One region of the Rhizobium binae genome, then DNA from elsewhere that is predicted to be linked to it. Evidence: riboswitches for the same ligand, from Rfam matches in the RefSeq annotation. Region 1 holds a riboswitch; each other region holds the start of a gene.
What was found. A riboswitch is a leader RNA that binds a small molecule or an ion and turns the genes downstream of it on or off. The one in region 1 is predicted to bind thiamine pyrophosphate.

Region 1 (5,535 bases):
GTTGCGCCATTCGCATCGAGCAGGATGCCGTTCTCAAGCAGGAAGCCGCCGATGGCATCGGCCTTCGCCGGGTCGATGGTGCCGATCACGCCTGCTTCGGATTTGAGGAAATGCCCGTCGATCAAAGCCTTCTGGGACGCTTTCACCAGTTCCGTGTTCATCAGTGCGCCATTGCTGTTGGAAATCAGCAGGTCGCAGGCCTCTTCAGGATGGTCGACGGAATAGGCATAACCCTGGCGCGTGGCCTGGATGAAAGCGCGGGCCTGTTCTCGACTCGCCGCGAGATAGGCGTCGCTGGAAACGATGACGGTCGTCTGCTCGTCGGGAATGCCGTAATCGGAATAGTGGAAGCGGCCGAGCTTGCGGTTTTCCAGCTCGGCGGCGATTCCTTCCCAGGTGTAGATCTCCAGCGTGAAATCGACCGAGCCATTGTCCAGCGCCTCGTAGGCGGAGGTGCCGAGAGTGACGGTCTTGACGTCGCCCGTGCCGCCGTCGTTGCGGATCATCGCCGAGATCAGTGCGCTCTCCCAGGTGCCGCCAAAGCCGCCATAGGTCTTGCCGTCGAGATCTCTGGGGCTCTTGATGTCGTCGCGTCCGCCCTTGTAGATCAGGCGCGCGGTTTCGGTCTGGACGACGCCGTAAACCATCTTGACGTCACCGCCGCCGGCGCGCTGCGTCAGGGCCTCGATCTCGCTGCTGATGCCGAAATCGGCAACCCCGTTCGACACCAGCGTGCCGGCGCTGGTATCGGTAAAGGGTAGAATTTCGACATCGAGGCCGGCGGCGGCATAGAAGCCCTTCGCCTTGGCGACATAGATGCCGATATGGTTGGTGTTGGGCGTCCAGTCGAGCGCAATGCGAACCTTTGCCGGTGCCGACTGGGCGAAGCCGGTGCGGCCGGCGAGGCTTGTCGCGAGGGCGGCAAGGATCGTCTGTCGACGGGTGAGAAGCAGCATGGTGACCTCCTCAGGTCTCTGGAGCATGATGCCGAAAGGTGTGAGCGGTATTCGGCATCATGCTCTAACTCTTTAAATTGGAATAGGATTCAGATTTTGGGCCGTCCGGCCTAAAATCATCCTGTTCTAGCGGATGAAGCAGCGTTTGCAGGATTTCGGTCTCGATCGCCTGGGCCGCCGGCGAGCCGAGATCGGCGATGCTTCTCGGACGGGGCAGGGGAACGCGGAATTGGCGGATGACACGCGCCGGGCGGGCCGACAGCACGTAGATCCGGTCGGAGAGGAAGACCGCTTCGCGAACATCGTGGGTGATCAACAAGGCCGTCCAGCGATGGTGCGTCCACATGCCCTGCAGCCATTCCTGGATCTGCGTGCGTGTCAGCGCGTCGAGCGCGCCGAAAGGCTCGTCGAGCAGCAGCATGTCCTGGCTCTGGACGACGGTGCGCAACAGCGCGGCGCGCTGGCGCATGCCGCCGGAAAGTTCGGCGGGATAATGGTGTTCGAAGCCGGCAAGGCCGAAGTGCTCGAACAACGGCGCCACAGTGGCGCGGGCGGCGCGGCGGCTCATGCCGCGTACCTCCAGGCCGAGCGCGGCATTGTCGATGATCCGGCGCCAGGGCATCAGCGCATCGCGTTGCGGCATGAAGGCGAAGGAATGTGGCGCCTGTTCCAGCGGGGCGCCCTTGAACAGCAAGGCGCCGGAATCGGGTCGCAGCGCCTGGGTCAGCAATCGCAGCACCGTCGATTTTCCAGAGCCGGAGGGGCCGACGATCGAGACGAACTCGCCGCTTGCGACAGCGAGCGAAATATCGCCGAGCACCTGCATGCCGTCGAAGGATTTCGAAATCTTGCGCAGTTCGACCAGTTGATCGGTCATCGGCGGCGCTCCCCGGACGGTTGCCAGGGCATGACGAGGCGCTCGATCATCAGCGTCATCCCGAAGAGGCAGAGTGTCAGAACGGCGCTGACGACGACGGCGGCGAGGACGAGATCCGGCCGGAAATTGTTCTTGGCGTTGAGAATATAGATGCCGAGGCCGCGCGCAGCTCCCGCATATTCGGCAAAGATCGCGCCGACGACGGCATAGGTGATGGAGATCCTGAGGCCGGCGAAGAAATAGGGCAGCGAGGAGGGAAGCCGGGCCAGGCGGAAAATGCGCCAGCGGCTTGCCTTCATCGAGTTCAAGAGTTCAGTGATGTCGCGGTCGGTCGCCTCATAGCCCTGCAGCAGGGCGACGAGCAGCGGGAAGAAGGTGACGAGCGCGACCAGCAAGATCTTCGGCAACAGGCCGAAACCGAACCAGAGAACGACGAGGGGCGCGATCGCCACCAGCGGCAGCGTTTGGCTGGCAATGAAGATCGGCAGCAATGCCCGGCGCATGAAGGGCATGAAATCCATAAGGATCGACGAGACGAAAGCGAAGGCGAGCGACAGGGCGAAGCCGCCGAGTGTGGCGCCGAGCGTCGGCCAGGTGTTTGATATCAGCGCTTCGCGGTTCAGCCAGCCCTGGGTAAGGATGCGCAAAGGCGCCGGCAGGATGGACGATTTGATGCCGGAAAGATCGACATAAAGTTCCCATGCGGCCAGAAAGGCAAAACCGGCGAGCAGGGCGGGGCTCGCCCGGTAGAGGGAGGCACTGAGCGCGGCAAGACGCGAATCGAATGGTGGTGGCGATGTCATCAGCGTCGATTTCAGGCTTTCGTCCGGCGGCATGATTGCTCAAATCGGAATTGTGCAAGGATAAAATCATCCAAGCAATTCAACGTGCCGCAGCGTCCTTTTCGCAGTTGAAGAGTCGCGCGCCGCTGCAGATGGGCAAAGCTGTCGAAGACATCGAGAATGGTGCCGGCGAACCGGCTGGACATCGGAAAAGGTGACACTTGTGCGCCGGAAAACATCTGAACCTCGCTCCGCTGGCATTACCCAGATCAGCTTTGAAGGGTCCGGAGGCTTGCGCTTCGCATCTCAGCCCCGGCGACACGGAGCTCCCCTGTTATTCAACGAAAACTATCATCGGGGTTTTCTTACCGCAACCGCAAAATCGCGCACCCGTCCGCCCGGTCGGAATGAAATCGCAGCCGCGAAAAAACACCCGGACGGAGTCCTGTCCGGGTGTTTTCCGAGGTTCCGTACCTGCCGGGAACGGAACCCGAGCTTGGGCTTTACGACCGGCGGAGCAGGCGTTATAAAACCTCAACTAATATTGAGGTCAAGAGGCGATGGATAGGATTTCTACAACGCCGCTCGGCAGGCTTCTGACGGTTGGCGAAGTGGCGGAACGCAGTGGTCTTGCCGTCTCGGCACTGCATTTCTATGAGGCCAAGGGGCTGATCGCCAGCGTCCGCACCCGCGGCAACCAGCGGCGCTACGGGCGTGACGTGCTTCGCCGGCTCGGCATCATCAAGGTGGCGCAACGTGTCGGCATACCGCTATCGGAAATCCAGACGGCGTTCGCCGCTCTGCCGCAGGGGCGCACGCCGACGGCTGCCGACTGGCAGACGCTGTCAGCGCGCTGGAAGGGCGAACTCGACGAGCGAATCAGACGGCTCAGCCTGCTGCGCGACCGTCTGACCGGCTGCATCGGCTGCGGCTGCCTGTCGATCGAGAGCTGTCCGTTGCGCAATCCCTGCGATCGGCTCGGTGAGGAAGGGCCGGGCGCGCGGCTTCTGGAGACCGAGAACGAAAGCTGAGCTTCCTGCAGCCGGTCACCGGCGGAAAGATCGGTGCGTGCCTTTCTTTCGGCCGGCGCGCTCATATGTTAAGGGCGAAGGGCGCAACCGGCGGCATTGTCCGCGAGGAGGACGGCTTCGTGTTTCATCCGAGACTATTCGAAAATCGCAATGTCGTCGTCACCGGCGCCGGGCGGGGCATCGGCCTCGAGGTGGCCCGGCAGTTCCTGGACTGCGGCGCCAAGGTGATCGTCCATACCGGGCGCAAACCGGGACGGGATCTGCCGGATTTCCTGCTGACGGCCGAATCGGAAAGACGGGCGCTGTTGCTGCACGCCGATTTCACCGCCGTCGGCGGCGCTGCGCAATTTGCAGAGGACGCTCTCGCCTTCTTCGACAAGGTGCATGTGCTGGTCAACAACGCTGGCACCATGCTCGGCCGTTTTCCGGCTGCGACACTGACCGACGCGGATTATGAAGCGATCGTGCGGCTGAACCAGACGTCGGTGGTGGCGCTGACCCGGGCGCTGTTGCCGGCATTGAAGGCGGCAGAAGGCGCGGCCATCGTCAACACGGTTTCGATTTCAGCGCTGACCGGCGGCAGTCCCGGTTCTTCGGTCTATTCGGCCTCGAAAGCATTCGTTTCCACCTATTCCAAAGCGCTTGCTCGTGAGCTGGCGCCGGATGGCATCCGCGTCAACTGCGTCTCGCCGGGGACGATCGAGACGGATTTCCATGAGCGCTATTCCTCCCGCGAAAAGCTGGAACAGACGAGAAAATCCATTCCCCTGCAGCGTCTCGGGACCGCCGAGGATTGTGCTCCCGCATATCTCTTCCTGGCGGCTCCTTCTCTGTCCGGATACATTACCGGCCAGATCCTCGAGATCAACGGCGGTCAGCTTATGTGCTGATTTACTTGGACCTTTTTTGGCATTTCATCACATTTGACGAATTCGCTTTTGCGAATATGCTATTGTGCTGATCTACCTTTTGCTTCCCTTCCGAGATGCCGAATGCCGTTGCCTAAACCGGAGCCGGGGATGACCGGCCAGGACTTGCACAAACTCGCTGCAAAAGCCCATGAGGCGAGCGATCTGCTGAAGGCGCTGGCGCATCAGAGCCGACTTCTGATCCTCTGCATTCTCGCGAATGAGGAGCGGACGGTGGGTGAAATCGAGAATATTCTCGGCATACAACAGGCAATGGTCTCGCAGCAGCTCGCGCGTCTGAGGCTCGAAGGGCTGGTCAATACGCGCCGTCAGGGCAGGCTGGTCTATTACAGCATCGGCAATCTCAGCGTGCTTGCCTTCCTCGAATCGCTGTTCGATCTTTTTCCGGCTGTCGAAAACGGTTAAAGCATATCGGACTGCGCGGGGGCTGCGCAGAAGATGGGCTGGATCCGGATGCTAGCATACCGGGTCGGGAGACCGGATGATCGACAAGCTGGAATTCTTCATCGCCCTTGCCAATGAAAAGCACTTCGGCCGCGCTGCGGAGGAATGCGGGATTTCGCAGCCGACGCTCTCGGCCGCCATCCGCCAACTGGAGGATCAGCTCGGCGTCATGCTGGTGCAGCGCGGGTCGCGGTATCAGGGGCTGACGCCGGAGGGACAGCGCGTACTCGAATGGGCGCGGCGCATCGTCGGCGATGCCCGCACCATGCGCGAGGAAATGCGCGCGGCGCGGCGCGGTCTTTCCGGCCACATTCGCCTCGCCGCCATTCCGACGGCCCTCGCCATGCTTTCGCGCATCACCACGCCGTTTCAGGAGCGACATCCGGGCGTCACCTTCTCGATCGTCTCGCGCAATTCGCTGCAGGTGCTGAGCATGCTCGAAAATCTCGAGATCGACGCCGGTATCACCTATCTTGAAAATGAGCCGCTCGGGCGTGTCACCAGCGTTCCCCTCTA
Region 2 (5,535 bases), on a different replicon from region 1:
GGAACTTCTCTTAGTTGGTCTCGGCAGCTCAAGGCCATGTGAGTCATCATCGTTGTCTCCTTGTTTCCGTCTGTATGTACTTAGTGAGTTCAAGCCCCGTGGACGTTTGATGGAGCGATCATGGACGAGCGGTCCGGGGCGGGCGCGTACCGAGGCGAGCGCCTGCACGTTTTATAGCCCTGCGGCAGGTGACAGCCTTTGGGGGCGGCCATCAATCGAGCGTTCCGACGATCAGCCGCGGTGGCCGGAGGGATCGGCTCTACGATGCCGAAATGAGCCCGTAATCTCGCTGGTCGTGGCTTTACGATCGAGCAGTGCTCGTCAGTCGAAGAAGCCGGAGCCGACATCTTCACCACAGGGACGGCTGACAAATAGTGCGCGACCATGCTGTCGGATAACCATGTCGGACCTGGAATCCACATCAACGCGGTAGGTGGCAAATGCCCCGGCAAGAGGGAACTGAGCAAGGATATCCTCCTCTTTGTGGAATATCCGCCACAGACCCGCATTACACCTTGCATGGCAGCCGACGGGAAGTAAACCCGCTCCCAACTGCGGCGCAACTCGCGACGGCCCACAAGCAGCTTCCGATCTGGCAGGAGCGTTCACCCCCGGCAGGGAAGCTCATGGGAGCGATGCACCGATCATTCCCAAGCGGGGAGCGATAGACAAACATCCAAGCATTGCCGCGGCGTGATACGCTCATGGCCCGCACGTTTGGCCAGACCGTGTAAGAAATCCGCCGGGCGCTGTTGCTTGGCCGTTAAACGTCTTGTGGAGCTTCGAGCGCCGCCGACGACGACGAGCTGTCCTTGCGAATCTTTGGAACGGCTGATTGTGCCGTGCGGCGAATGGATTTCGGGCGCAAAGCCAAGCATGCCTGAGAAGGGCGCAGTTGATCTGCTGACTAGGGGCGACCTGGCCCGCAGACGCCGCCCGATGATAGCCTTGTATCGTCCGATTGCCATTTCGACCAGCGGGCGTCTGCCGTGGCCTTCAAAGACCTGCCATTCCATCCAGCCACCCAAAGCTGTGAAAATCAATATATGTAAGTATATATGCAATAATATACCCTATCACTCACGAACTTTTCACACGGATATTTGCCATGTCTCGAACGAAAACGATATACTATAAGATATATCCGTCTCATCTGTTGCGTTGCTGACGTATTTCATGAATTGTCCTGAATAGGAGCTACGACAGCACAGTGCAGGAAGATTACTTCCTATGAATGCTGAAATCTTGCCGGCGACATCATCGTCGGGAGGCTTGCACAAGGAGCACGATGACATGCATCAGAAAAAGCAATCAGACAAGCGCCTTGGCTCCTCGCATCTGCAGTTGGCAACCATCGACGGTGTGTCGCTGCCTGGTCTGCAATTGTCACTCGAGCGGCAGGAGGGCTCCGGGTCGACGAAGAAGACCTTTTTCCAACAATGGCTCCTGGATTTTGCTTTCGGTTGCGAGCTATTTTATCCGATCCAGCTATATGAACATCTCGCAACGAGCGAGAGGACGACAAAGGCGCTAAACCGTTAAGTGAATTGGGAGAATTTGGACCGGCCGCCACGTTCCTCCTTTGAAATCCACGTCTATTGAGTTTCCATATTCCGGGATGGAAGCATCGGCTCAGTCGCCAACGCTTGCAAACTCCAACAACAAGTCGGCGAGCGGATGGAGGATATCATGGACGACCTTGATGCGACGCAAGCAAAGGACGGCTCGGGCACACAGGCTTCAACAGGTGTGAACCAGCACGGCAGGAACATCGGAAGATGGTAAGAAAGTCTATCGGGAACCCGACCGTTAAACGGTACCCGCAAGGCGCAGTTCAAATCTTGCTGCTGGCATCAAATACGCTGACAACGCGCGCTCGCCTGCCAAAATCAAGGAAATTTGACGCGCAGGGTTCGCCCATCAAATTCACCGCAGAAAGGATTCGTTCTCCGTGTCATTTTGTTCTTCGAAACGCATTCGCATCGCCGCACTTGCAGCGACTGCCATCGTGCTGGGCACCCAGATCGCAATTGCGCAAGAACCGTCTATAGGGTCTCAGTGGCTGAACTCGCCAACATCTCGAGTGGAAGCGCTTGCGGTCCTTCAGACCTTGAATGCCAATCTCCTGAGTAACGCCAGTGCTACGTTGACCCTTGATCGCTGGTGCGCCGCGCACAAGCTCGCACCGGAAGGTTCTAAGATTGTAGCTCAGCGTGTGGGCGGGCAAGACAAGCCGGCCGATGAGCACATCCGTGAACTTCTGACCGTCGGACCCGGTGAGCTGATCGCTTATCGCCGCGTCCGCCTGGTCTGCGGCGACCGCGTCTTGTCGGAAGCCGACAACTGGTATGTACCCGCAAAATTAACTGCAGAGATGAATCAGGCTTTGAAGACCAGCGATATCGCGTTTGGCAGAGCCGTTCAGGCTCTTAATTTCACTCGCACAAACCTGTCTGCCAAGTTGCTCTGGTCCCCTCTATCCGAAGGCTGGGACATGGACGGCTTAACAGCGCATGAAACAAGTTCCCTCAGCCTGCCGCCGTTCCTGCTCGAACATCGTGCCGTACTGAAACTTCGAGACGGCACGCCGTTTAGCGCCTTGGTCGAAAGCTACACGGACAAAGTACTAGACTTTCCAGTTCCGCGCCTGCTTTCTCAATAGCGCTTCGGTAGCTCAGCATACTTGCTGAATTGCGCGGGATAAAAATCGACAGCCACTGCATGCGACAAAAGCGCCTGCCTTGCGGAAGCGTGCCGTCGGGCGACTGACTTGTCGATTCGTTGATCGCGGCGACGCACGATCCTGAGCCATCGCAGATGGTCACTTGACAGTCCTCTCGGCAAGCCTCTACCCTTTTTGGCATTCACCAGGGGGGTCCCGGCAAGGGGCTGAGATACTGCTATCGCGCGCAGTGACCCGTTGAACCTGATCCAGTTCATACTGGCGTAGGGACGGTGCAAGCGCTCGAGAGGTTTCGGATTCACGCGTGGAATCCGTGCCGGCGTCTTTCCATCATTCCGGCTGAGGACTGGGTCTCCAAACTCAAACTTGGAGCCTCAAACCGTGAACATCGCCGCAAAGAATATCACCCCAACCGTCACCACCGGCCCCTTGCCGACATCCAGGAAGATCTACAGTCGGGGGGACATCCATCCCGACATTTGCGTGCCGATGCGCGAAATCAGCCTTCATCCGACATCGGGCGAGCCGCCCGTTGTCGTCTACGACTCGTCCGGCCCCTATACGATCGAGGGCACCGAGATCCGTGTCGAACAGGGGCTGCCCTCACTGCGACGTGACTGGGTTCTCGCCCGCGGCGACGTCGAGGCCTATAAGGGCCGCCATGTCCGTCCCGAAGACAACGGCTTTGCCAGCGGCGAAAGGCTGACGCCCGAATTCCCCGCGCTACGCCAGCCGCTGCGCGCAAAGGATGGCAGTGCAGTCACCCAGCTCTCTTATGCGCGCGCCGGCATCGTCACGCCCGAGATGGAATTCATAGCCATCCGCGAAAACCTCGGCCGCAAGGCGCAGGAGGAGGCAATGGTTCGAGACGGCGAGAGCTTCGGCGCTCATATTCCGGACCATGTGACGGCGGAATTCGTCCGGCAGGAAGTGGCGGCGGGACGAGCGATCATCCCCGCCAACATCAATCATCCCGAAGCCGAGCCGATGATCATCGGCCGCAATTTCCTGGTGAAGATCAACGCCAATATCGGCAATTCGGCCATCACGTCGTCGATGGCCGAAGAGGTCGAGAAGATGCTCTGGGCGGCGCGCTGGGGTGCCGACACCGTCATGGACCTTTCCACCGGCCGCAACATTCACAACATCCGCGAATGGATCATCCGCAATTCGCCGCTACCAATCGGTACCGTGCCGCTCTACCAGGCGCTGGAGAAGGTCGAGGGCATTGCCGAGAACCTGACCTGGGAGGTGTATCGCGACACGCTGATCGAGCAGGCCGAACAGGGCGTCGACTATTTCACCATCCATGCCGGCGTGCGGCTTCACTACATCCCGCTCACCGTCAACCGCGTCACCGGCATCGTCTCGCGCGGCGGCTCGATCATGGCCAAGTGGTGTCTCCATCATCATCGCGAGAGCTTCCTCTACGAGCATTTCGAGGAGATCTGCGATATCTGCCGCGCCTATGACGTTTCCTTCTCGCTCGGCGACGGCCTGCGTCCTGGCTCCATCGCCGATGCCAACGATGCAGCGCAATTCGCCGAACTGGAAACACTGGGAGAGTTGACCAAGATCGCCTGGGCGAAAGACTGCCAGGTGATGATCGAAGGCCCCGGCCATGTGCCGATGCACAAGATCAAGGAAAACATGGACAAGCAGCTCAAGGTCTGCGGCGAGGCGCCCTTCTATACGCTTGGACCGCTGACGACGGATATCGCACCGGGTTACGATCACATCACCTCCGGCATCGGCGCAGCAATGATCGGCTGGTTCGGTACGGCGATGCTCTGCTACGTCACGCCCAAGGAGCACCTGGGGCTTCCCGACCGCAACGACGTGAAGGTAGGCGTCATCACCTACAAGATCGCGGCCCACGCGGCTGATCTCGCCAAGGGGCATCCGGCAGCACAGCTGCGCGATGACGCGCTCTCGCGTGCCCGTTTCGAATTCGGCTGGGAGGATCAGTTCAACCTCTCGCTGGACCCCGAAACCGCCCGCAGCTTCCACGACGAGACGTTGCCGAAGGAAGCCCAAAAGGTGACCCATTTCTGCTCCATGTGCGGCCCGAAATTCTGCTCCATGCGGATTTCGCACGATATCCGCGCCGAAGCGCAGAAGGAGGGGCTAGACGCGATGGCAGCGCGTTATCGCGAGGGCGGCGACCTCTATATGCCAGTTCAAACCCTGCAACATTCGGGCGAATGAGATGCGTGTGCTTGTCAAAGGGGCCGGCGTCGCCGGCCTGACGGTGGCGCATGAACTGCGCGCTCGAGATGCCGAGGTCACCGTGCTGGATCCATATGACGGTTTCCTGCGTGCTGCTTCGTGGCTCGCGGGCGGAATGTTGGCGCCTTGGTGCGAGCGGGAGAGTACTGATGACGCAGTACTCACGCGCGGTCTCACCGCCGCCGACAAATGGGAAGCAATGGTGCCGGGAGAGGTGCGACGAAACGGAACGCTCGTGGTCGCCTCTGCTCGCGATCTTGGTGAACTGCGACGCTTTGCCTGCCGCACGACGGGTTATGAATGGCTGGACGAGCCGGCGATCGCGGCGCTGGAACCCTCCCTTGCCGGGCGGTTCCGGCACGGGCTGTTCTTTCGCCGCGAAGCCCATCTCGATCCTCGGCGAGTGTTGTGTCTGCTGCGCACCAAGCTGACGGATCAGGGGGTCACCTTCGTGGGCGAGAGGCCGCACGAGAGCTTCGACAGTGTCGTCGATTGCACGGGCGCAGCGCAGATCGGCGAGGTAAAGGAATTGCGCGGCGTCCGCGGCGAAATGCTTTACCTTAGAAGCTTCGACGTGGATCTCTCCCGGCCGGTCCGCCTGCTCCATCCGCGTATCCCCGTCT
Region 3 (5,535 bases), on a different replicon from region 1:
TGAACGGATTGAAGTTGCGCACCCAGGTCGTCGCCGGTTCGATATTGGCCGTCAGGATCGTCTGCGCCATGGCAGAACCGGAAAGCAGTGTCAGGGCAGCGGCTGCTAGAAGATATTTTTTCATGTTTTATTCCCCTTTTTCTTATGCGGTGAGAGATGGCGCGCCGGTCAGGAGACCGAGGCGTTGGCAAACATGTCTTCGACTTGGCGGTGGGCGGCGCGGAAGTTGACCTTGAGATTGCCGAGGCGGGCCTGGCCGGCGGCGATGCGCTTGAGCGCGGCGTCCGTCAGTGGCCGGGCGGCTTTGGCGGCGGCTTCGCTTTCCCTGAGATCGCCATGGCTGTGGAGCGCGATGTCGAAGCCGGCATCGAGCACCTGTTCGACTCGCTCCGGCAGGGTGCCGGAAAGCGATTCCATGAAGATGCAGTCGGAGATCAGCACGCCGTCATAGCCGAGATCGTTGCGGATGAGGTCGTGCATGACAGGCGAGACGGAGGCCGGTAGCTCCGCGTCGAAGGCCGGGTAGACGACGTGGGCGACCATGGCCCAGGGCGTATCCTTCAGCGCGACGAAGGGTTTGAAATCGGTGGCGGTGAGCGTTTCGCGACTGGCGTCGACGACCGGCCGCTCCTTGTGGGAATCGAGCGCCGCCCGGCCATGCCCGGGAATATGCTTCATCACGGGCATGTTGCCGGTCTCCAGCAGGCCGTCGACCACCTCGCGGCCGAGGGCAGCGATGACATCGGGATCGGGGCCGAAGGAGCGGGCGCCGATGACCGCGCTCGTCGTCTCGAAGACGAGGTCGAGAACGGGCGAGCAGCCGCTCGAAAGGCCGAGTTCCGTCATCATCGCGCCCATGGCCTGGGAGGAAAGGCGCAATGCTTTTTTGCCGAGCTCGAAATCACGGCGCGCCAGTTCGGCAAACTGGCCGAAGCTGCGGAAGAGCGGCCAGGGGCCGGCATCGAGGTGCTGGACGCGGCCGCCCTCCTGATCGGTGAAGACGGGGGCGTCGTCGCGGCCGACGGCTTGCCGGAAGCGTTCGATCAGCCGCTTCGTCTGCTCCGGCTCGCGCTGATTGCGCCTGCCGACGAAGAGGCCGAGCGGGTTCGTCTCGCGAAACAGCGCGAATTCGTCGTCCGACAGAACCGGATTGGGAAGGCCGACAAAAAGGGCGAGGGGGGTCGAGGACAATTCTATAACTCCGGTATCAGATGGTCATTTCGGCATGCTTCTCAGCATGCGTTCGTAAATGCCCTTGTCGGGGGCCGGGATGATGATGGCGCCTGCGGTCCTGGCGTAAAATTCGACCGGGCCGGCATCGCCGATAAAGGCATAGGCATGGCCGAGCGTCTTCATCGTCTGAAGGCAGGCGGAAAACAGCGCGAGCCCGATCCCCTTGCCGCGCGCTTGCGGATCAACGCCGGTCGGGCCGAAGAAGCCGCGCGCCGTCGTGTCATAGCAGGCAAAGCCTTTGAGCATTCCGCCAGCGACGGCGACCAGGCAGGCGACGGGCTGGCGGGAGAAGGCGACCGAGACCTCGCTTGCCCAGTTCTCGCTGAAGTGTTCGCGAACCCAGTTGACGACGAGATGCAGTTCCGGGGGGAGGGCCGGGCGGATGGAGGCGCCGACGTGATCGGCTCGGTGTTTCAGCTCGGCGAGCTGCGTGGAGTAAAGGCTCACAACCAGGTCCGGCACCCGACACTCCTCCGATTATTCCGGTTTTGTGGAATATATACCCCTCGTATGTCATAGACTTGCCATCTCGTCGGGCTTTGTCAACAGGGTTTTTCAATCAGCACCAGTGATTCAGCCGCTTTGGTTGCGTTATCAACGCAGGGTTGCATACGCGAAAACGGCCCGGGGAGACCGGGCCGTTCGATGTAGCTGTTCGTCGAGTTCAGCGCTTATGCGCCGTCTTTCCAGAGTGCATGAAAATGCTGCACCGGCCCGTGGCCTGAGCCGACAGTGAGGTGTCCGGCCGCCGCGACCGCGCCGGCAAGATAGTCCTTGGCGATGGCGACGGCCTCTGGCGCCGAGGCGCCCTTGGCAAGCTCGGCCGCCAGCGCGCTCGATAACGTGCAGCCGGTGCCGTGCGTATTCTTGGTCGGCACGCGCCGGGCTTCGAACCAGTGCAGCCCGTCGACGGCGGCCAACACGTCGGGGCTCTCGTCGCTGTCGAGATGGCCGCCCTTGACCAGTACAGAGGCCGGGCCGAGGGCGCGCAACTGTTCGGCCTGCGCCGCCATCTCCGTCCGGTTCGTCGCGACCGGCTGATGCAGCAGTGCTGCGGCCTCCGGCAGGTTCGGGGTCAGTAGCGTGGCAAGCGGCAGCAGCCGGAGGGTCAGCATGTCGACCGCTTCGGGCGCGAGCAGGGCGGCGCCGCCTTTGGCGATCATGACCGGATCGAGGACGACGGGAACGCTGCGACCTTTGGCGGTAGAAAGTGCGGCGGCGACGGCTTCGGCGATGGCCGCATTGGCAATCATGCCGATCTTGACGGCATCGACGCGCACATCGGCAAAGACGGCATCGATCTGATCGGCGACGAATGGAGGCGGCACCAGATGCACGCCGCTCACCCCTTGGGTGTTCTGCGCCGTCAGCGCCGTCAGCACCGCCATGCCGTAGACGCCGCGGGCGGAAAAGGCCTTCAGATCGGCCTGGATGCCGGCGCCGCCCGAGGGATCGGAGCCGGCGATGGAGAGGACGTTGCGGATCATGCCGGGACCTTTCGGATTTCTGCGGCGATGCGGCGTGTGGCGGCTTCGGGGTCCGGGGTGCCGCAGATTGCGGAGACGACGGCAAGCCCCTTGGCGCCGGCGGCAAACACTTCTGCTACATGCTCCCCCTTGAGGCCGCCGATGGCGACCGAGGGCACCGGCGAGGCCTGCACCAGCCGTGCCAGGCCGTCAAAGCCGATCGGCTGCTTGTGGTCGGCCTTGGTCGGCGTCGCAAAGACCGGGCCGACGCCGGTGTAGTCGACGAGATCGGGATCGACAGCGGCTGCCAGCGCCTCGGTTTCGACCGAGAGGCCGAGGATCATGTCGGGACCGATCATCGCGCGCGCGGTGCGCGCATCCATGTCGTCCTGGCCGATATGCAGGCCATCAGCGCCGATGGCGATCGCCGCTTCGATGTCGTCATTGACGATGAGGCGGGTGCCGGTGCCATCGAGCGCCTGCTTCAAGGCGCGGCCGGTCTCGATCATCCCCGGCGTGCCGGCCCGTTTGTCGCGCAGTTGCACCATCGTCGCGCCACCGGCAACGGCAAGCCGGGCGGTCTCGACCATGCCGATCGGGGCGCAGAGATCCGGATCGAGGACGAGATAGAGCGAAAGGTCGAAAGCCTTCATGCGATCGATACCCTGGCTCTCGCATCCAGCGCTTCACCGTCGAGTACGGCCAGCGCATCGAGGAAGCGCCAGGCGAACGAGCCGGGACCGGCCGCCCCGAGTGCGGCATCTTCGCCGGCGACGGCAAAGGTTGCGAGCGCAGCGACCGTCGCCCCGAACAGATCCCCGGGCGCAGTGGCGGCGAAGGCGCCAACGAGGCAGGTGAGCGAGCAGCCGAGCGCGGTGACCTGCGGCATCAGCACCGATCCGCCCTTGATGCGCACCGATCTCGCGCCGTCGGTCACGAAATCGACGGCGCCGGTGACGGCGACGATGGCCTGCTGCCGCTCCGCGAGCCGGCGGGCCGAATCCTCCGCCTGCTCGACCGGATCGCGACTGTCGACGCCCTGGCCGCGGCTCTCCCCGCCGGCAAGCGCGATGATCTCGGAAGCATTGCCGCGAATGATCGTGGGCTTCAGCGCCAGCAGATCGGCAACCGCTTGGCGGCGAAAGGCCGTCGCATAATGCGCCACCGGATCGAGCACCCAGGGTTTGCCGGCTGAGGCCGCTGCCTTCGCCGCCGCCCGCATGCCGTCGAGCCATTGCGTCGACAGCGTGCCGATATTGACGGTCAGTGCGCTCGCGATGCCGGCGAATTCGCCGGCTTCCTCAGCCGCATGCACCATGGCGGGCGAGGCGCCGGAGGCAAGCAGGACATTGGCGGCGATGTTCATGGCGACGTAGTTGGTGATGCAGTGGACGAGCGGCGGCTTTTCGCGCATCGCCTCCAGCATGGCTCCCGAGGTGGTCTTGCTTTGCATATCGCCCCTTTCAGGCGGGGCAGGCGCGGGGCAGCGTGTACGGCGATCCCCGAGCGACTCCCTCCGCCGGCATTATCCGGTTCAGGTTCGAAGGGTGCTTCTCAGCCCGTCTGTCGACGAACGCCCCTGTCTCTCATCGTGCTCTTTTTCGCAGAGAACGGCGCGGATGTCATCTCGAAAATGACAGTCCCGCGACGGCGCGGCGCGTGAAGCCGTTTACGGCGGCCTCGCCTTTGACGGGGCGGAGTTCGTTGCCGATTCGCCTCCATGCCAGGTTTTCCCGAATGGTTTTCGTCGATTCCGGTCCGGGCGGCGCCGGTGGATTGCCGTATCGCCAAACGGTTGTCCTCTCTATTCCGGCAGAGATAATAGTATCAACCGGCGGTGTAATGAATCTCGCGAATACATCTCTGTATTTATGGGCGGCGTTGAGGAGCGATGCAGGCCTTTCGGAACGCTTCTTCTTCAAAATGAGTTCGGCTCATCTTTCCACGAACTTTTCCGGGTTTCCGATTATTCATCCTATCCGTCTATGCTGATGATTTGCAATGAAAACGAGCAGACGACCAGCCTCGCGTAAGTTGCGCGGCGTCTCTTGTCCCTCGCCAGCCGGTTTAGTCAAATTCCGGAATCTGCTGGCGATTCTGTTGGCATAGCAATCTCGGGCAGGCTGGACCTCATCTCCCGAAACGCGAACCAAATACCTAACGCAAACTTTACCGTGCTAACACGTTAGGGTTGACCGAAGTGCGGACTGCAAAGATATGACGATTCAACAGAATAAAAACTTCCTGAAGTTGCATTTTAAATGAAAAAACTTTTGAAAAGCGGCATGAAGCGGGGCATCCGGATGATCGCCCCGGTTCCGATGTTCATTGCTTGTGCCAATCCGTCTTTTGCGCAATCTCCGGCGCCTGCGGCTCAGGAACCGGAACAGGTGCAGGCCAAGCCGGCGCCGCCGGCGATGAAATCGCAGAAATTCGACGACTGGTATTATCGCTGCACCGGCTCTGACGGTGCCGAGGCGTGCGAAGTCGCACAGGTCGCGCAAGTCGCCAAGGACGGCAAGCCGGTCAATGTCCTGACGCTGGCGATATCGGCGCCGCCGGCCGGACCGGCCGACAAGGGCAAGCCGCGGCTGGTGCTGACCGCCCTCCTGCCGCTCAACGTCTTCCTGCCCTCGGGCCTGTCGATCAAGGCGGACGGCAAGCTCGTCGCCAAGTTCGACTACCGCAACTGCAACCACACCGGATGCTGGGCGCAGTTGGCGCTGGATAACAGGACGGCTGCGGCGCTGAAGAAGGGCGCAGGTGCCGAAGCGCTGGTGCGGCTGATGAACGGCCAGGACGTCAATATCCGGTTCTCGCTGAAAGGGCTGAAACC
Region 4 (5,535 bases), on a different replicon from region 1:
CGCCCGCCTCGACCAGTTCGCCGTGGCGATAGGACTGGCCTGAAATATCCGCGCTCCGCCGGCCGGTATAGGAGACGACGACACCCACCGTGCCGACGTCGATGATCGTCTTCTCGACGAGTTCGACGGTCGCAAAGATACGGTTGAGGAAATAGCTGCCGTCGGCAAGCACCTGCAGTTGCCGGCCGCGATAACCGCCGGCATTGAGAAACTTCTCCGGATCCTGGAAATTATTGTGGAAGTTTGGGTCTTTCGGATTGTTGGCAACGGTCGGCGCGATGATCTCGCCATCCGGCAGCGCCGGACCGTCATGGATGGTGACGATGCCGATCAGGTCCTCGGCGTCATGAATGACGACAGGCTCGAAGCCGTTGCGCTGCGTGATCAAATTGGACATGTCGGCAAACAGCCTTTGTTCCGACGCGTTCAGGTTGACGGCATAGGTCGATTGCGCGGTCAGCACGATGAACTGCGCGAGATTGATGGCATAGGTGCCTTCGCGCAGGATCTTGCGCTGCGGACCCTTCTGGCCGCCCTTTGTCAGAAAGCCGCGCACATCCTGAAAATCATCGGCGTCGACGTTCGAGGCAAGCGTCTGAGTCGGCGGCAACGGCTCGCCATCGCGGGCGAAGACATAGCCGATCTGGCCCTGCGGAATGGTCACGAGATTGGCGCGATGCATCGCATACTGGAACGGCATGAAGAAATGCAGGCCGCCGCGCACGACTTCCGGCTGGAAGCCGGCCTCGCCGTAGAGCGCAATGAAGCCATTGTCGACGGAGCCGCGAAAACTCCACAGCTTTTCGAGAATGCCGAGCCTGTCGTTGGGGATATAGCGGATCACGCCGCTCAACCGGAACAGGGTTGCCAGCACGATGAGCGTAACGGCGATTCCGATCGCCTTCCATCCCATCGGGCTTAGATATAGGGTTTCCATCTTTTCTCTCGCATGGGCGCACGGGTTCGTCCACCCGATAGCCGCCCGGTTGGTGTTGGTTGATAAGACGGGGAGATTGCACGCCCATGCGCTCGACGCACGACAGCGTTGCCCGTCCTCCAGACGGGCAGAGGCGGCTGTCGCACGTGCATTGCTGCATGATTTTCCTCAATCGAAGGCGATTAAGGAACCATGCGACAAGGACGTCGAACGCCTGGGCTGCTCATTGTCTGGAAAGATGACCGCGCGTCCCGAGTCCCCACCGAAGGACGGCGTGTCGTGAGTGGTCTCACATTGGAGTTGCCTTGATAGACATGACGCCGGAGAAATTAGCGACAAGCCCGATCGGTTTAAAGACGTTTAAAGCGAAAATCGGATAAGTACTTCCAGTGATTTTACTATTTCGACTATTCAATCTTGCTGAAATAACCTCGCGCATTTGCTGTTTTTGTAGCTCGCGTCGAACCATCGATCCGCGCCTATCTGGGCCGCAGGTTTCTCAAACCGGTTGACAACACCCCTCTGGCGACATCCGCAGCTCCCTTGGAACGCAAAAGGGCTTCTTGACACAAGGGCCGCTGCGGTCTTTGATGGCGACCATTCACCAGGGGTGTCCCGGCAAGGGGCTGAGATTCTGCTAGACGATAGGGCTTTGCCGATTGTGGCGCAGTGACCCGTTGAACCTGATCCAGTTCATACTGGCGTAGGGACGGTGCGGACGCTGCGGCTGTTGAGCGGATTTTCGCTTTGTCGCGCAAGGCGTCTTTCCATCATTCCAACACTGGAACTGGGTCTCCAAACGTCAAACCTTGGAGCCTCATCCATGAATATTGTTGCACCCCAGCTTACTCCCGTCGTCACCACCGGCTCGCTTCCGGCCTCGACCAAAATCGTCAAACCCGGAACGCTCTATCCGGATCTGCGCGTGCCGATGCGCGAAATCAGCCTTCACCCGACCTCCGGTGAGCCGCCGGTTACGGTCTATGATTCTTCCGGCCCCTATACCGATCCGGCCCATGTGGTTTCCATCGACGCCGGTCTGCCGCGTTTGCGCGAGGCCTGGGTCAGGGGGCGTGGCGACGTCGAAGCTTATGAAGGCCGGGTGGTGAAGCCTGAAGACAATGGATTTGCCACGGGCGAGCGGCTGACGCCGGAATTTCCCATTCGCAACACACCGCTAAAGGCAAAGGCCGGACGCGCCGTCACCCAGCTCGCCTATGCGCGTGCCGACATCATCACCCCGGAAATGGAGTTTGTCGCAATCCGCGAAAATCTCGGCCGGCAGGCCGCGAAGGAGGCGCTCGCCCGCGACGGCGAGAGCTTCGGCGCGCATGTTCCCGATTTCGTGACGCCCGAATTCGTGCGGCGGGAAGTCGCCGAGGGCAGGGCGATCATCCCGGCCAATATCAACCACCCGGAATCCGAACCGATGATCATTGGCCGGAATTTCCTGGTGAAGATCAACGCCAATATCGGCAATTCGGCCGTCACCTCGTCGATGGCGGAAGAGGTGGAGAAGATGGTCTGGGCGATCCGCTGGGGCGCCGACACGGTCATGGACCTCTCCACCGGTCGCAACATTCACAACATCCGGGAATGGATCATTCGCAATTCGCCGGTTCCGATCGGCACGGTGCCACTCTACCAGGCGCTGGAGAAGGTCAACGGCATTGCCGAAGACCTGACCTGGGAAGTCTATCGCGATACGCTGATCGAACAGGCCGAGCAGGGCGTCGATTATTTCACCATCCATGCGGGCGTGCGGCTGGCCCATATCCCGCTCACCGTCAATCGCGTCACCGGCATCGTCTCACGCGGCGGCTCGATCATGGCCAAGTGGTGTCTGCATCACCACAAGGAGAGTTTCCTCTACGAACATTTCGAGGAAATCTGCGACATCTGCCGCGCCTATGACGTCTCCTTCTCGCTCGGCGACGGTTTGCGTCCGGGCTCGATCGCCGATGCCAATGACGCGGCGCAATTTGCCGAACTCGAAACCCTCGGCGAACTGACAAGCATTGCCTGGGCGAAGGACTGCCAGGTGATGATCGAAGGCCCCGGCCATGTGCCGATGCACAAGATCAAAGAGAATATGGACAAGCAGCTCAAGGTCTGCGGCGAAGCCCCCTTCTATACGCTCGGACCGCTGACGACCGATATCGCGCCGGGCTATGATCACATCACCTCCGGTATCGGGGCAGCGATGATCGGCTGGTTCGGCACGGCCATGCTCTGCTACGTCACGCCGAAAGAGCATCTGGGGCTCCCCGACCGCAACGACGTCAAGACCGGCGTCATCACTTACAAGATCGCCGCGCATGCCGCCGACCTTGCCAAGGGGCATCCGGCCGCCCGCATCCGCGACGACGCGCTGTCGCGGGCGCGCTTCGAATTCCGCTGGGAGGACCAGTTCAACCTCTCCCTCGACCCGGATACTGCGCGCTCGTTCCACGACGAAACCCTGCCGAAGGAGGCGCACAAGGTGGCGCATTTCTGTTCGATGTGCGGCCCGAAATTCTGCTCCATGCGAATTTCCCACGACATTCGCGCCGAAGCCCAGAAAGAGGGATTGGAAGCCATGGCGGCCAAGTACCGCGACGGCGGCGATCTCTACATGCCGGTCGCAGAGGTCGCGAAAGCTCCCATCGGAGAATAACCATGCGCGTTCTCGTCAAAGGGGCGGGCGTTGCCGGCCTCACGGTTGCGTGGCAGCTTTATCGGCACGGTTTCCGGGTCAGCGTCGCTGATCAGGCCGACGAGGTCGGCGCCGGCGCTTCGGGCTTTGCCGGCGGCATGCTGGCCCCGTGGTGCGAACGGGAGAGCGCGGAGGAGCCGGTGCTGGCGCTCGGCCGCCTGGCCGCCGATTGGTGGGAGGCGGCGTTGCCCGGTCATGTCAAACGCCGGGGAACACTTGTCGTGGCGGGCGGCCGCGATGCCGGCGAACTCGACCGCTTTTCCCGTCGGACAAGCGGATGGGAATGGCTGGACGAGCCGGCGATCGCGGCGCTGGAACCCGACCTTGCCGGCCGCTTCCGCCGGGCGTTGTTCTTCCGGCAGGAAGCGCATCTCGATCCGCGACAGGCGCTCTCGGGGCTGGCCGCAGGGCTTGAAGAAGCCCGCATGCATCTCCTCTTTGGTTCGGGCAAAGCAGACATTGATTGTGACCAGGTGATCGACTGCACCGGTGCTGCCCGGATCGGCCGGCTTCCCGGATTGCGCGGTGTTCGAGGCGAGATGCTCTGCATCGAAACAGGCGACGTCAGTCTCTCCCGCCCCGTCCGCCTGCTGCATCCGCGCCACCCGATCTACATCGTGCCGCGCGACGAAAACCGCTTCATGGTCGGTGCGACGATGATCGAGAGCGACGATGCCGGCGCTATCACCGCGCGTTCGCTGATGGAATTGCTGAACGCCGCCTACGCCTTGCATCCCGCCTTCGGCGAGGCGCGGGTCACGGAAACCGGCGCAGGCGTGCGGCCGGCTTATCCCGACAATCTGCCGCGCGTGACGCAGGAGGGACGCACCCTCCATGTCAACGGCCTCTACCGGCACGGCTTTCTGCTGGCGCCGGCCATGGCCGGCGAGGTGGCGCGGCGTCTTCTCACAGAACAAGGACAACCGGAAAGGAGGGCGTCATGACCTTCATCATCAATGGCGAGGAACAGGAGGTCGCGGCCGTGACGCTCGAAGATCTGCTTCTCGCTCTCGACTACGAAGGCGGGTGGCTCGCAACCGCTGTGAACGGCGAGCTGGTGCACCGCGAGGACCGCGCCGATTTCAGGCTCGGCGAACGCGACCGCATCGAAATTCTCTCACCCATGCAAGGAGGCTGAGATGCTGAAACTTTATGATGTTGAAGTCCGCTCCCGACTGCTGCTCGGGACCGCCCGCTATCCGTCTCCAGCTGTCCTTGCAGAAGCGGTCAAGCGCTCGAAGACCGAGATCGTCACCGTTTCGCTTCGCCGCGAAGCCGTCGGCGGCAAAGCGGGCGGCGCCTTCTTCGAGTTGATCCGCGAGCTCGGCGTACGCGTGCTGCCAAATACGGCCGGCTGCCACAGCGTGCAGGAGGCCGTGCTGACAGCGAAGATGGCGCGCGACGTTTTCCGCACCGACTGGATCAAGCTCGAAGTGATCGGTCATCACGATACGCTGCAGCCCGATGTCTTCGGCCTTGTCGAAGCGGCACGCATCCTAGCCGGCGAGGGTTTTCAGGTCTTCCCCTATACGACCGACGACCTGGTCGTCGCCGAAAAGCTGCTGGATGCCGGCTGCCGCGTCCTGATGCCCTGGTGCGCGCCGATCGGCTCTGCCATGGGGCCGGTAAACGCGATGGCGCTGCGGGCGTTTCGAGCACATTTTGCTGACGTGCCGCTCATCGTCGATGCCGGCATCGGCCGCCCGTCTCACGCCGCCGCGGTGATGGAGTACGGGTATGATGCCGTTCTCCTCAATACCGCCGTTGCCGGCGCGGGCGAACCCGCCGCTATGGCCGAGGCCTTCGCGCTTGCCATCGATGCCGGCCGGCTCGCGCATGACGCCGTACCGCTGGAGCCGCGCGACATGGCCGTTCCTTCCACTCCAGTCATCGGAAAGGCGGT

Region 2: it holds a riboswitch for thiamine pyrophosphate, as region 1 does, so the genes downstream of both, thiC (phosphomethylpyrimidine synthase ThiC) here and J2J99_RS20485 (hypothetical protein) in region 1, are expected to answer to the same signal.
Region 3: it holds a riboswitch for thiamine pyrophosphate, as region 1 does, so the genes downstream of both, thiM (hydroxyethylthiazole kinase) here and J2J99_RS20485 (hypothetical protein) in region 1, are expected to answer to the same signal.
Region 4: it holds a riboswitch for thiamine pyrophosphate, as region 1 does, so the genes downstream of both, thiC (phosphomethylpyrimidine synthase ThiC) here and J2J99_RS20485 (hypothetical protein) in region 1, are expected to answer to the same signal.

Annotation. Positions count from the first base shown of each region.
Region 1 is NZ_CP071604.1:4,200,033-4,205,567, reverse strand. Features, by position in the region: gene J2J99_RS20500 (ABC transporter substrate-binding protein) at 1-956, opposite strand, end outside; gene J2J99_RS20495 (ABC transporter ATP-binding protein) at 1,021-1,833, opposite strand; gene J2J99_RS20490 (ABC transporter permease) at 1,830-2,636, opposite strand; gene J2J99_RS20485 (hypothetical protein) at 2,648-2,854, opposite strand; TPP riboswitch at 2,845-2,958, opposite strand; gene soxR (redox-sensitive transcriptional activator SoxR) at 3,176-3,646, shown strand; gene J2J99_RS20475 (SDR family NAD(P)-dependent oxidoreductase) at 3,766-4,536, shown strand; gene J2J99_RS20470 (ArsR/SmtB family transcription factor) at 4,639-4,980, shown strand; gene J2J99_RS20465 (LysR family transcriptional regulator) at 5,057-5,535, shown strand, end outside.
Region 2 is NZ_CP071608.1:91,865-97,399, reverse strand. Features, by position in the region: partial or broken gene J2J99_RS29670 (ornithine cyclodeaminase) at 277-510, shown strand; partial or broken gene J2J99_RS34795 (IS5/IS1182 family transposase) at 829-1,022, opposite strand; gene J2J99_RS29660 (hypothetical protein) at 1,231-1,542, shown strand; gene J2J99_RS29655 (hypothetical protein) at 1,952-2,662, shown strand; TPP riboswitch at 2,860-2,971, shown strand; gene thiC (phosphomethylpyrimidine synthase ThiC) at 3,065-4,891, shown strand; gene thiO (glycine oxidase ThiO) at 4,893-5,535, shown strand, end outside.
Region 3 is NZ_CP071607.1:271,990-277,524, forward strand. Features, by position in the region: gene J2J99_RS28165 (ABC transporter substrate-binding protein) at 1-124, opposite strand, end outside; gene J2J99_RS28170 (glycoside hydrolase family 3 protein) at 169-1,191, opposite strand; gene J2J99_RS28175 (GNAT family N-acetyltransferase) at 1,216-1,695, opposite strand; gene thiD (bifunctional hydroxymethylpyrimidine kinase/phosphomethylpyrimidine kinase) at 1,905-2,720, opposite strand; gene thiE (thiamine phosphate synthase) at 2,717-3,352, opposite strand; gene thiM (hydroxyethylthiazole kinase) at 3,349-4,152, opposite strand; TPP riboswitch at 4,194-4,290, opposite strand; gene J2J99_RS28195 (invasion associated locus B family protein) at 4,961-5,535, shown strand, end outside.
Region 4 is NZ_CP071611.1:195,406-200,940, forward strand. Features, by position in the region: gene J2J99_RS33750 (SPFH domain-containing protein) at 1-937, opposite strand, end outside; TPP riboswitch at 1,534-1,665, shown strand; gene thiC (phosphomethylpyrimidine synthase ThiC) at 1,761-3,593, shown strand; gene thiO (glycine oxidase ThiO) at 3,596-4,576, shown strand; gene thiS (sulfur carrier protein ThiS) at 4,573-4,770, shown strand; gene J2J99_RS33770 (thiazole synthase) at 4,772-5,535, shown strand, end outside.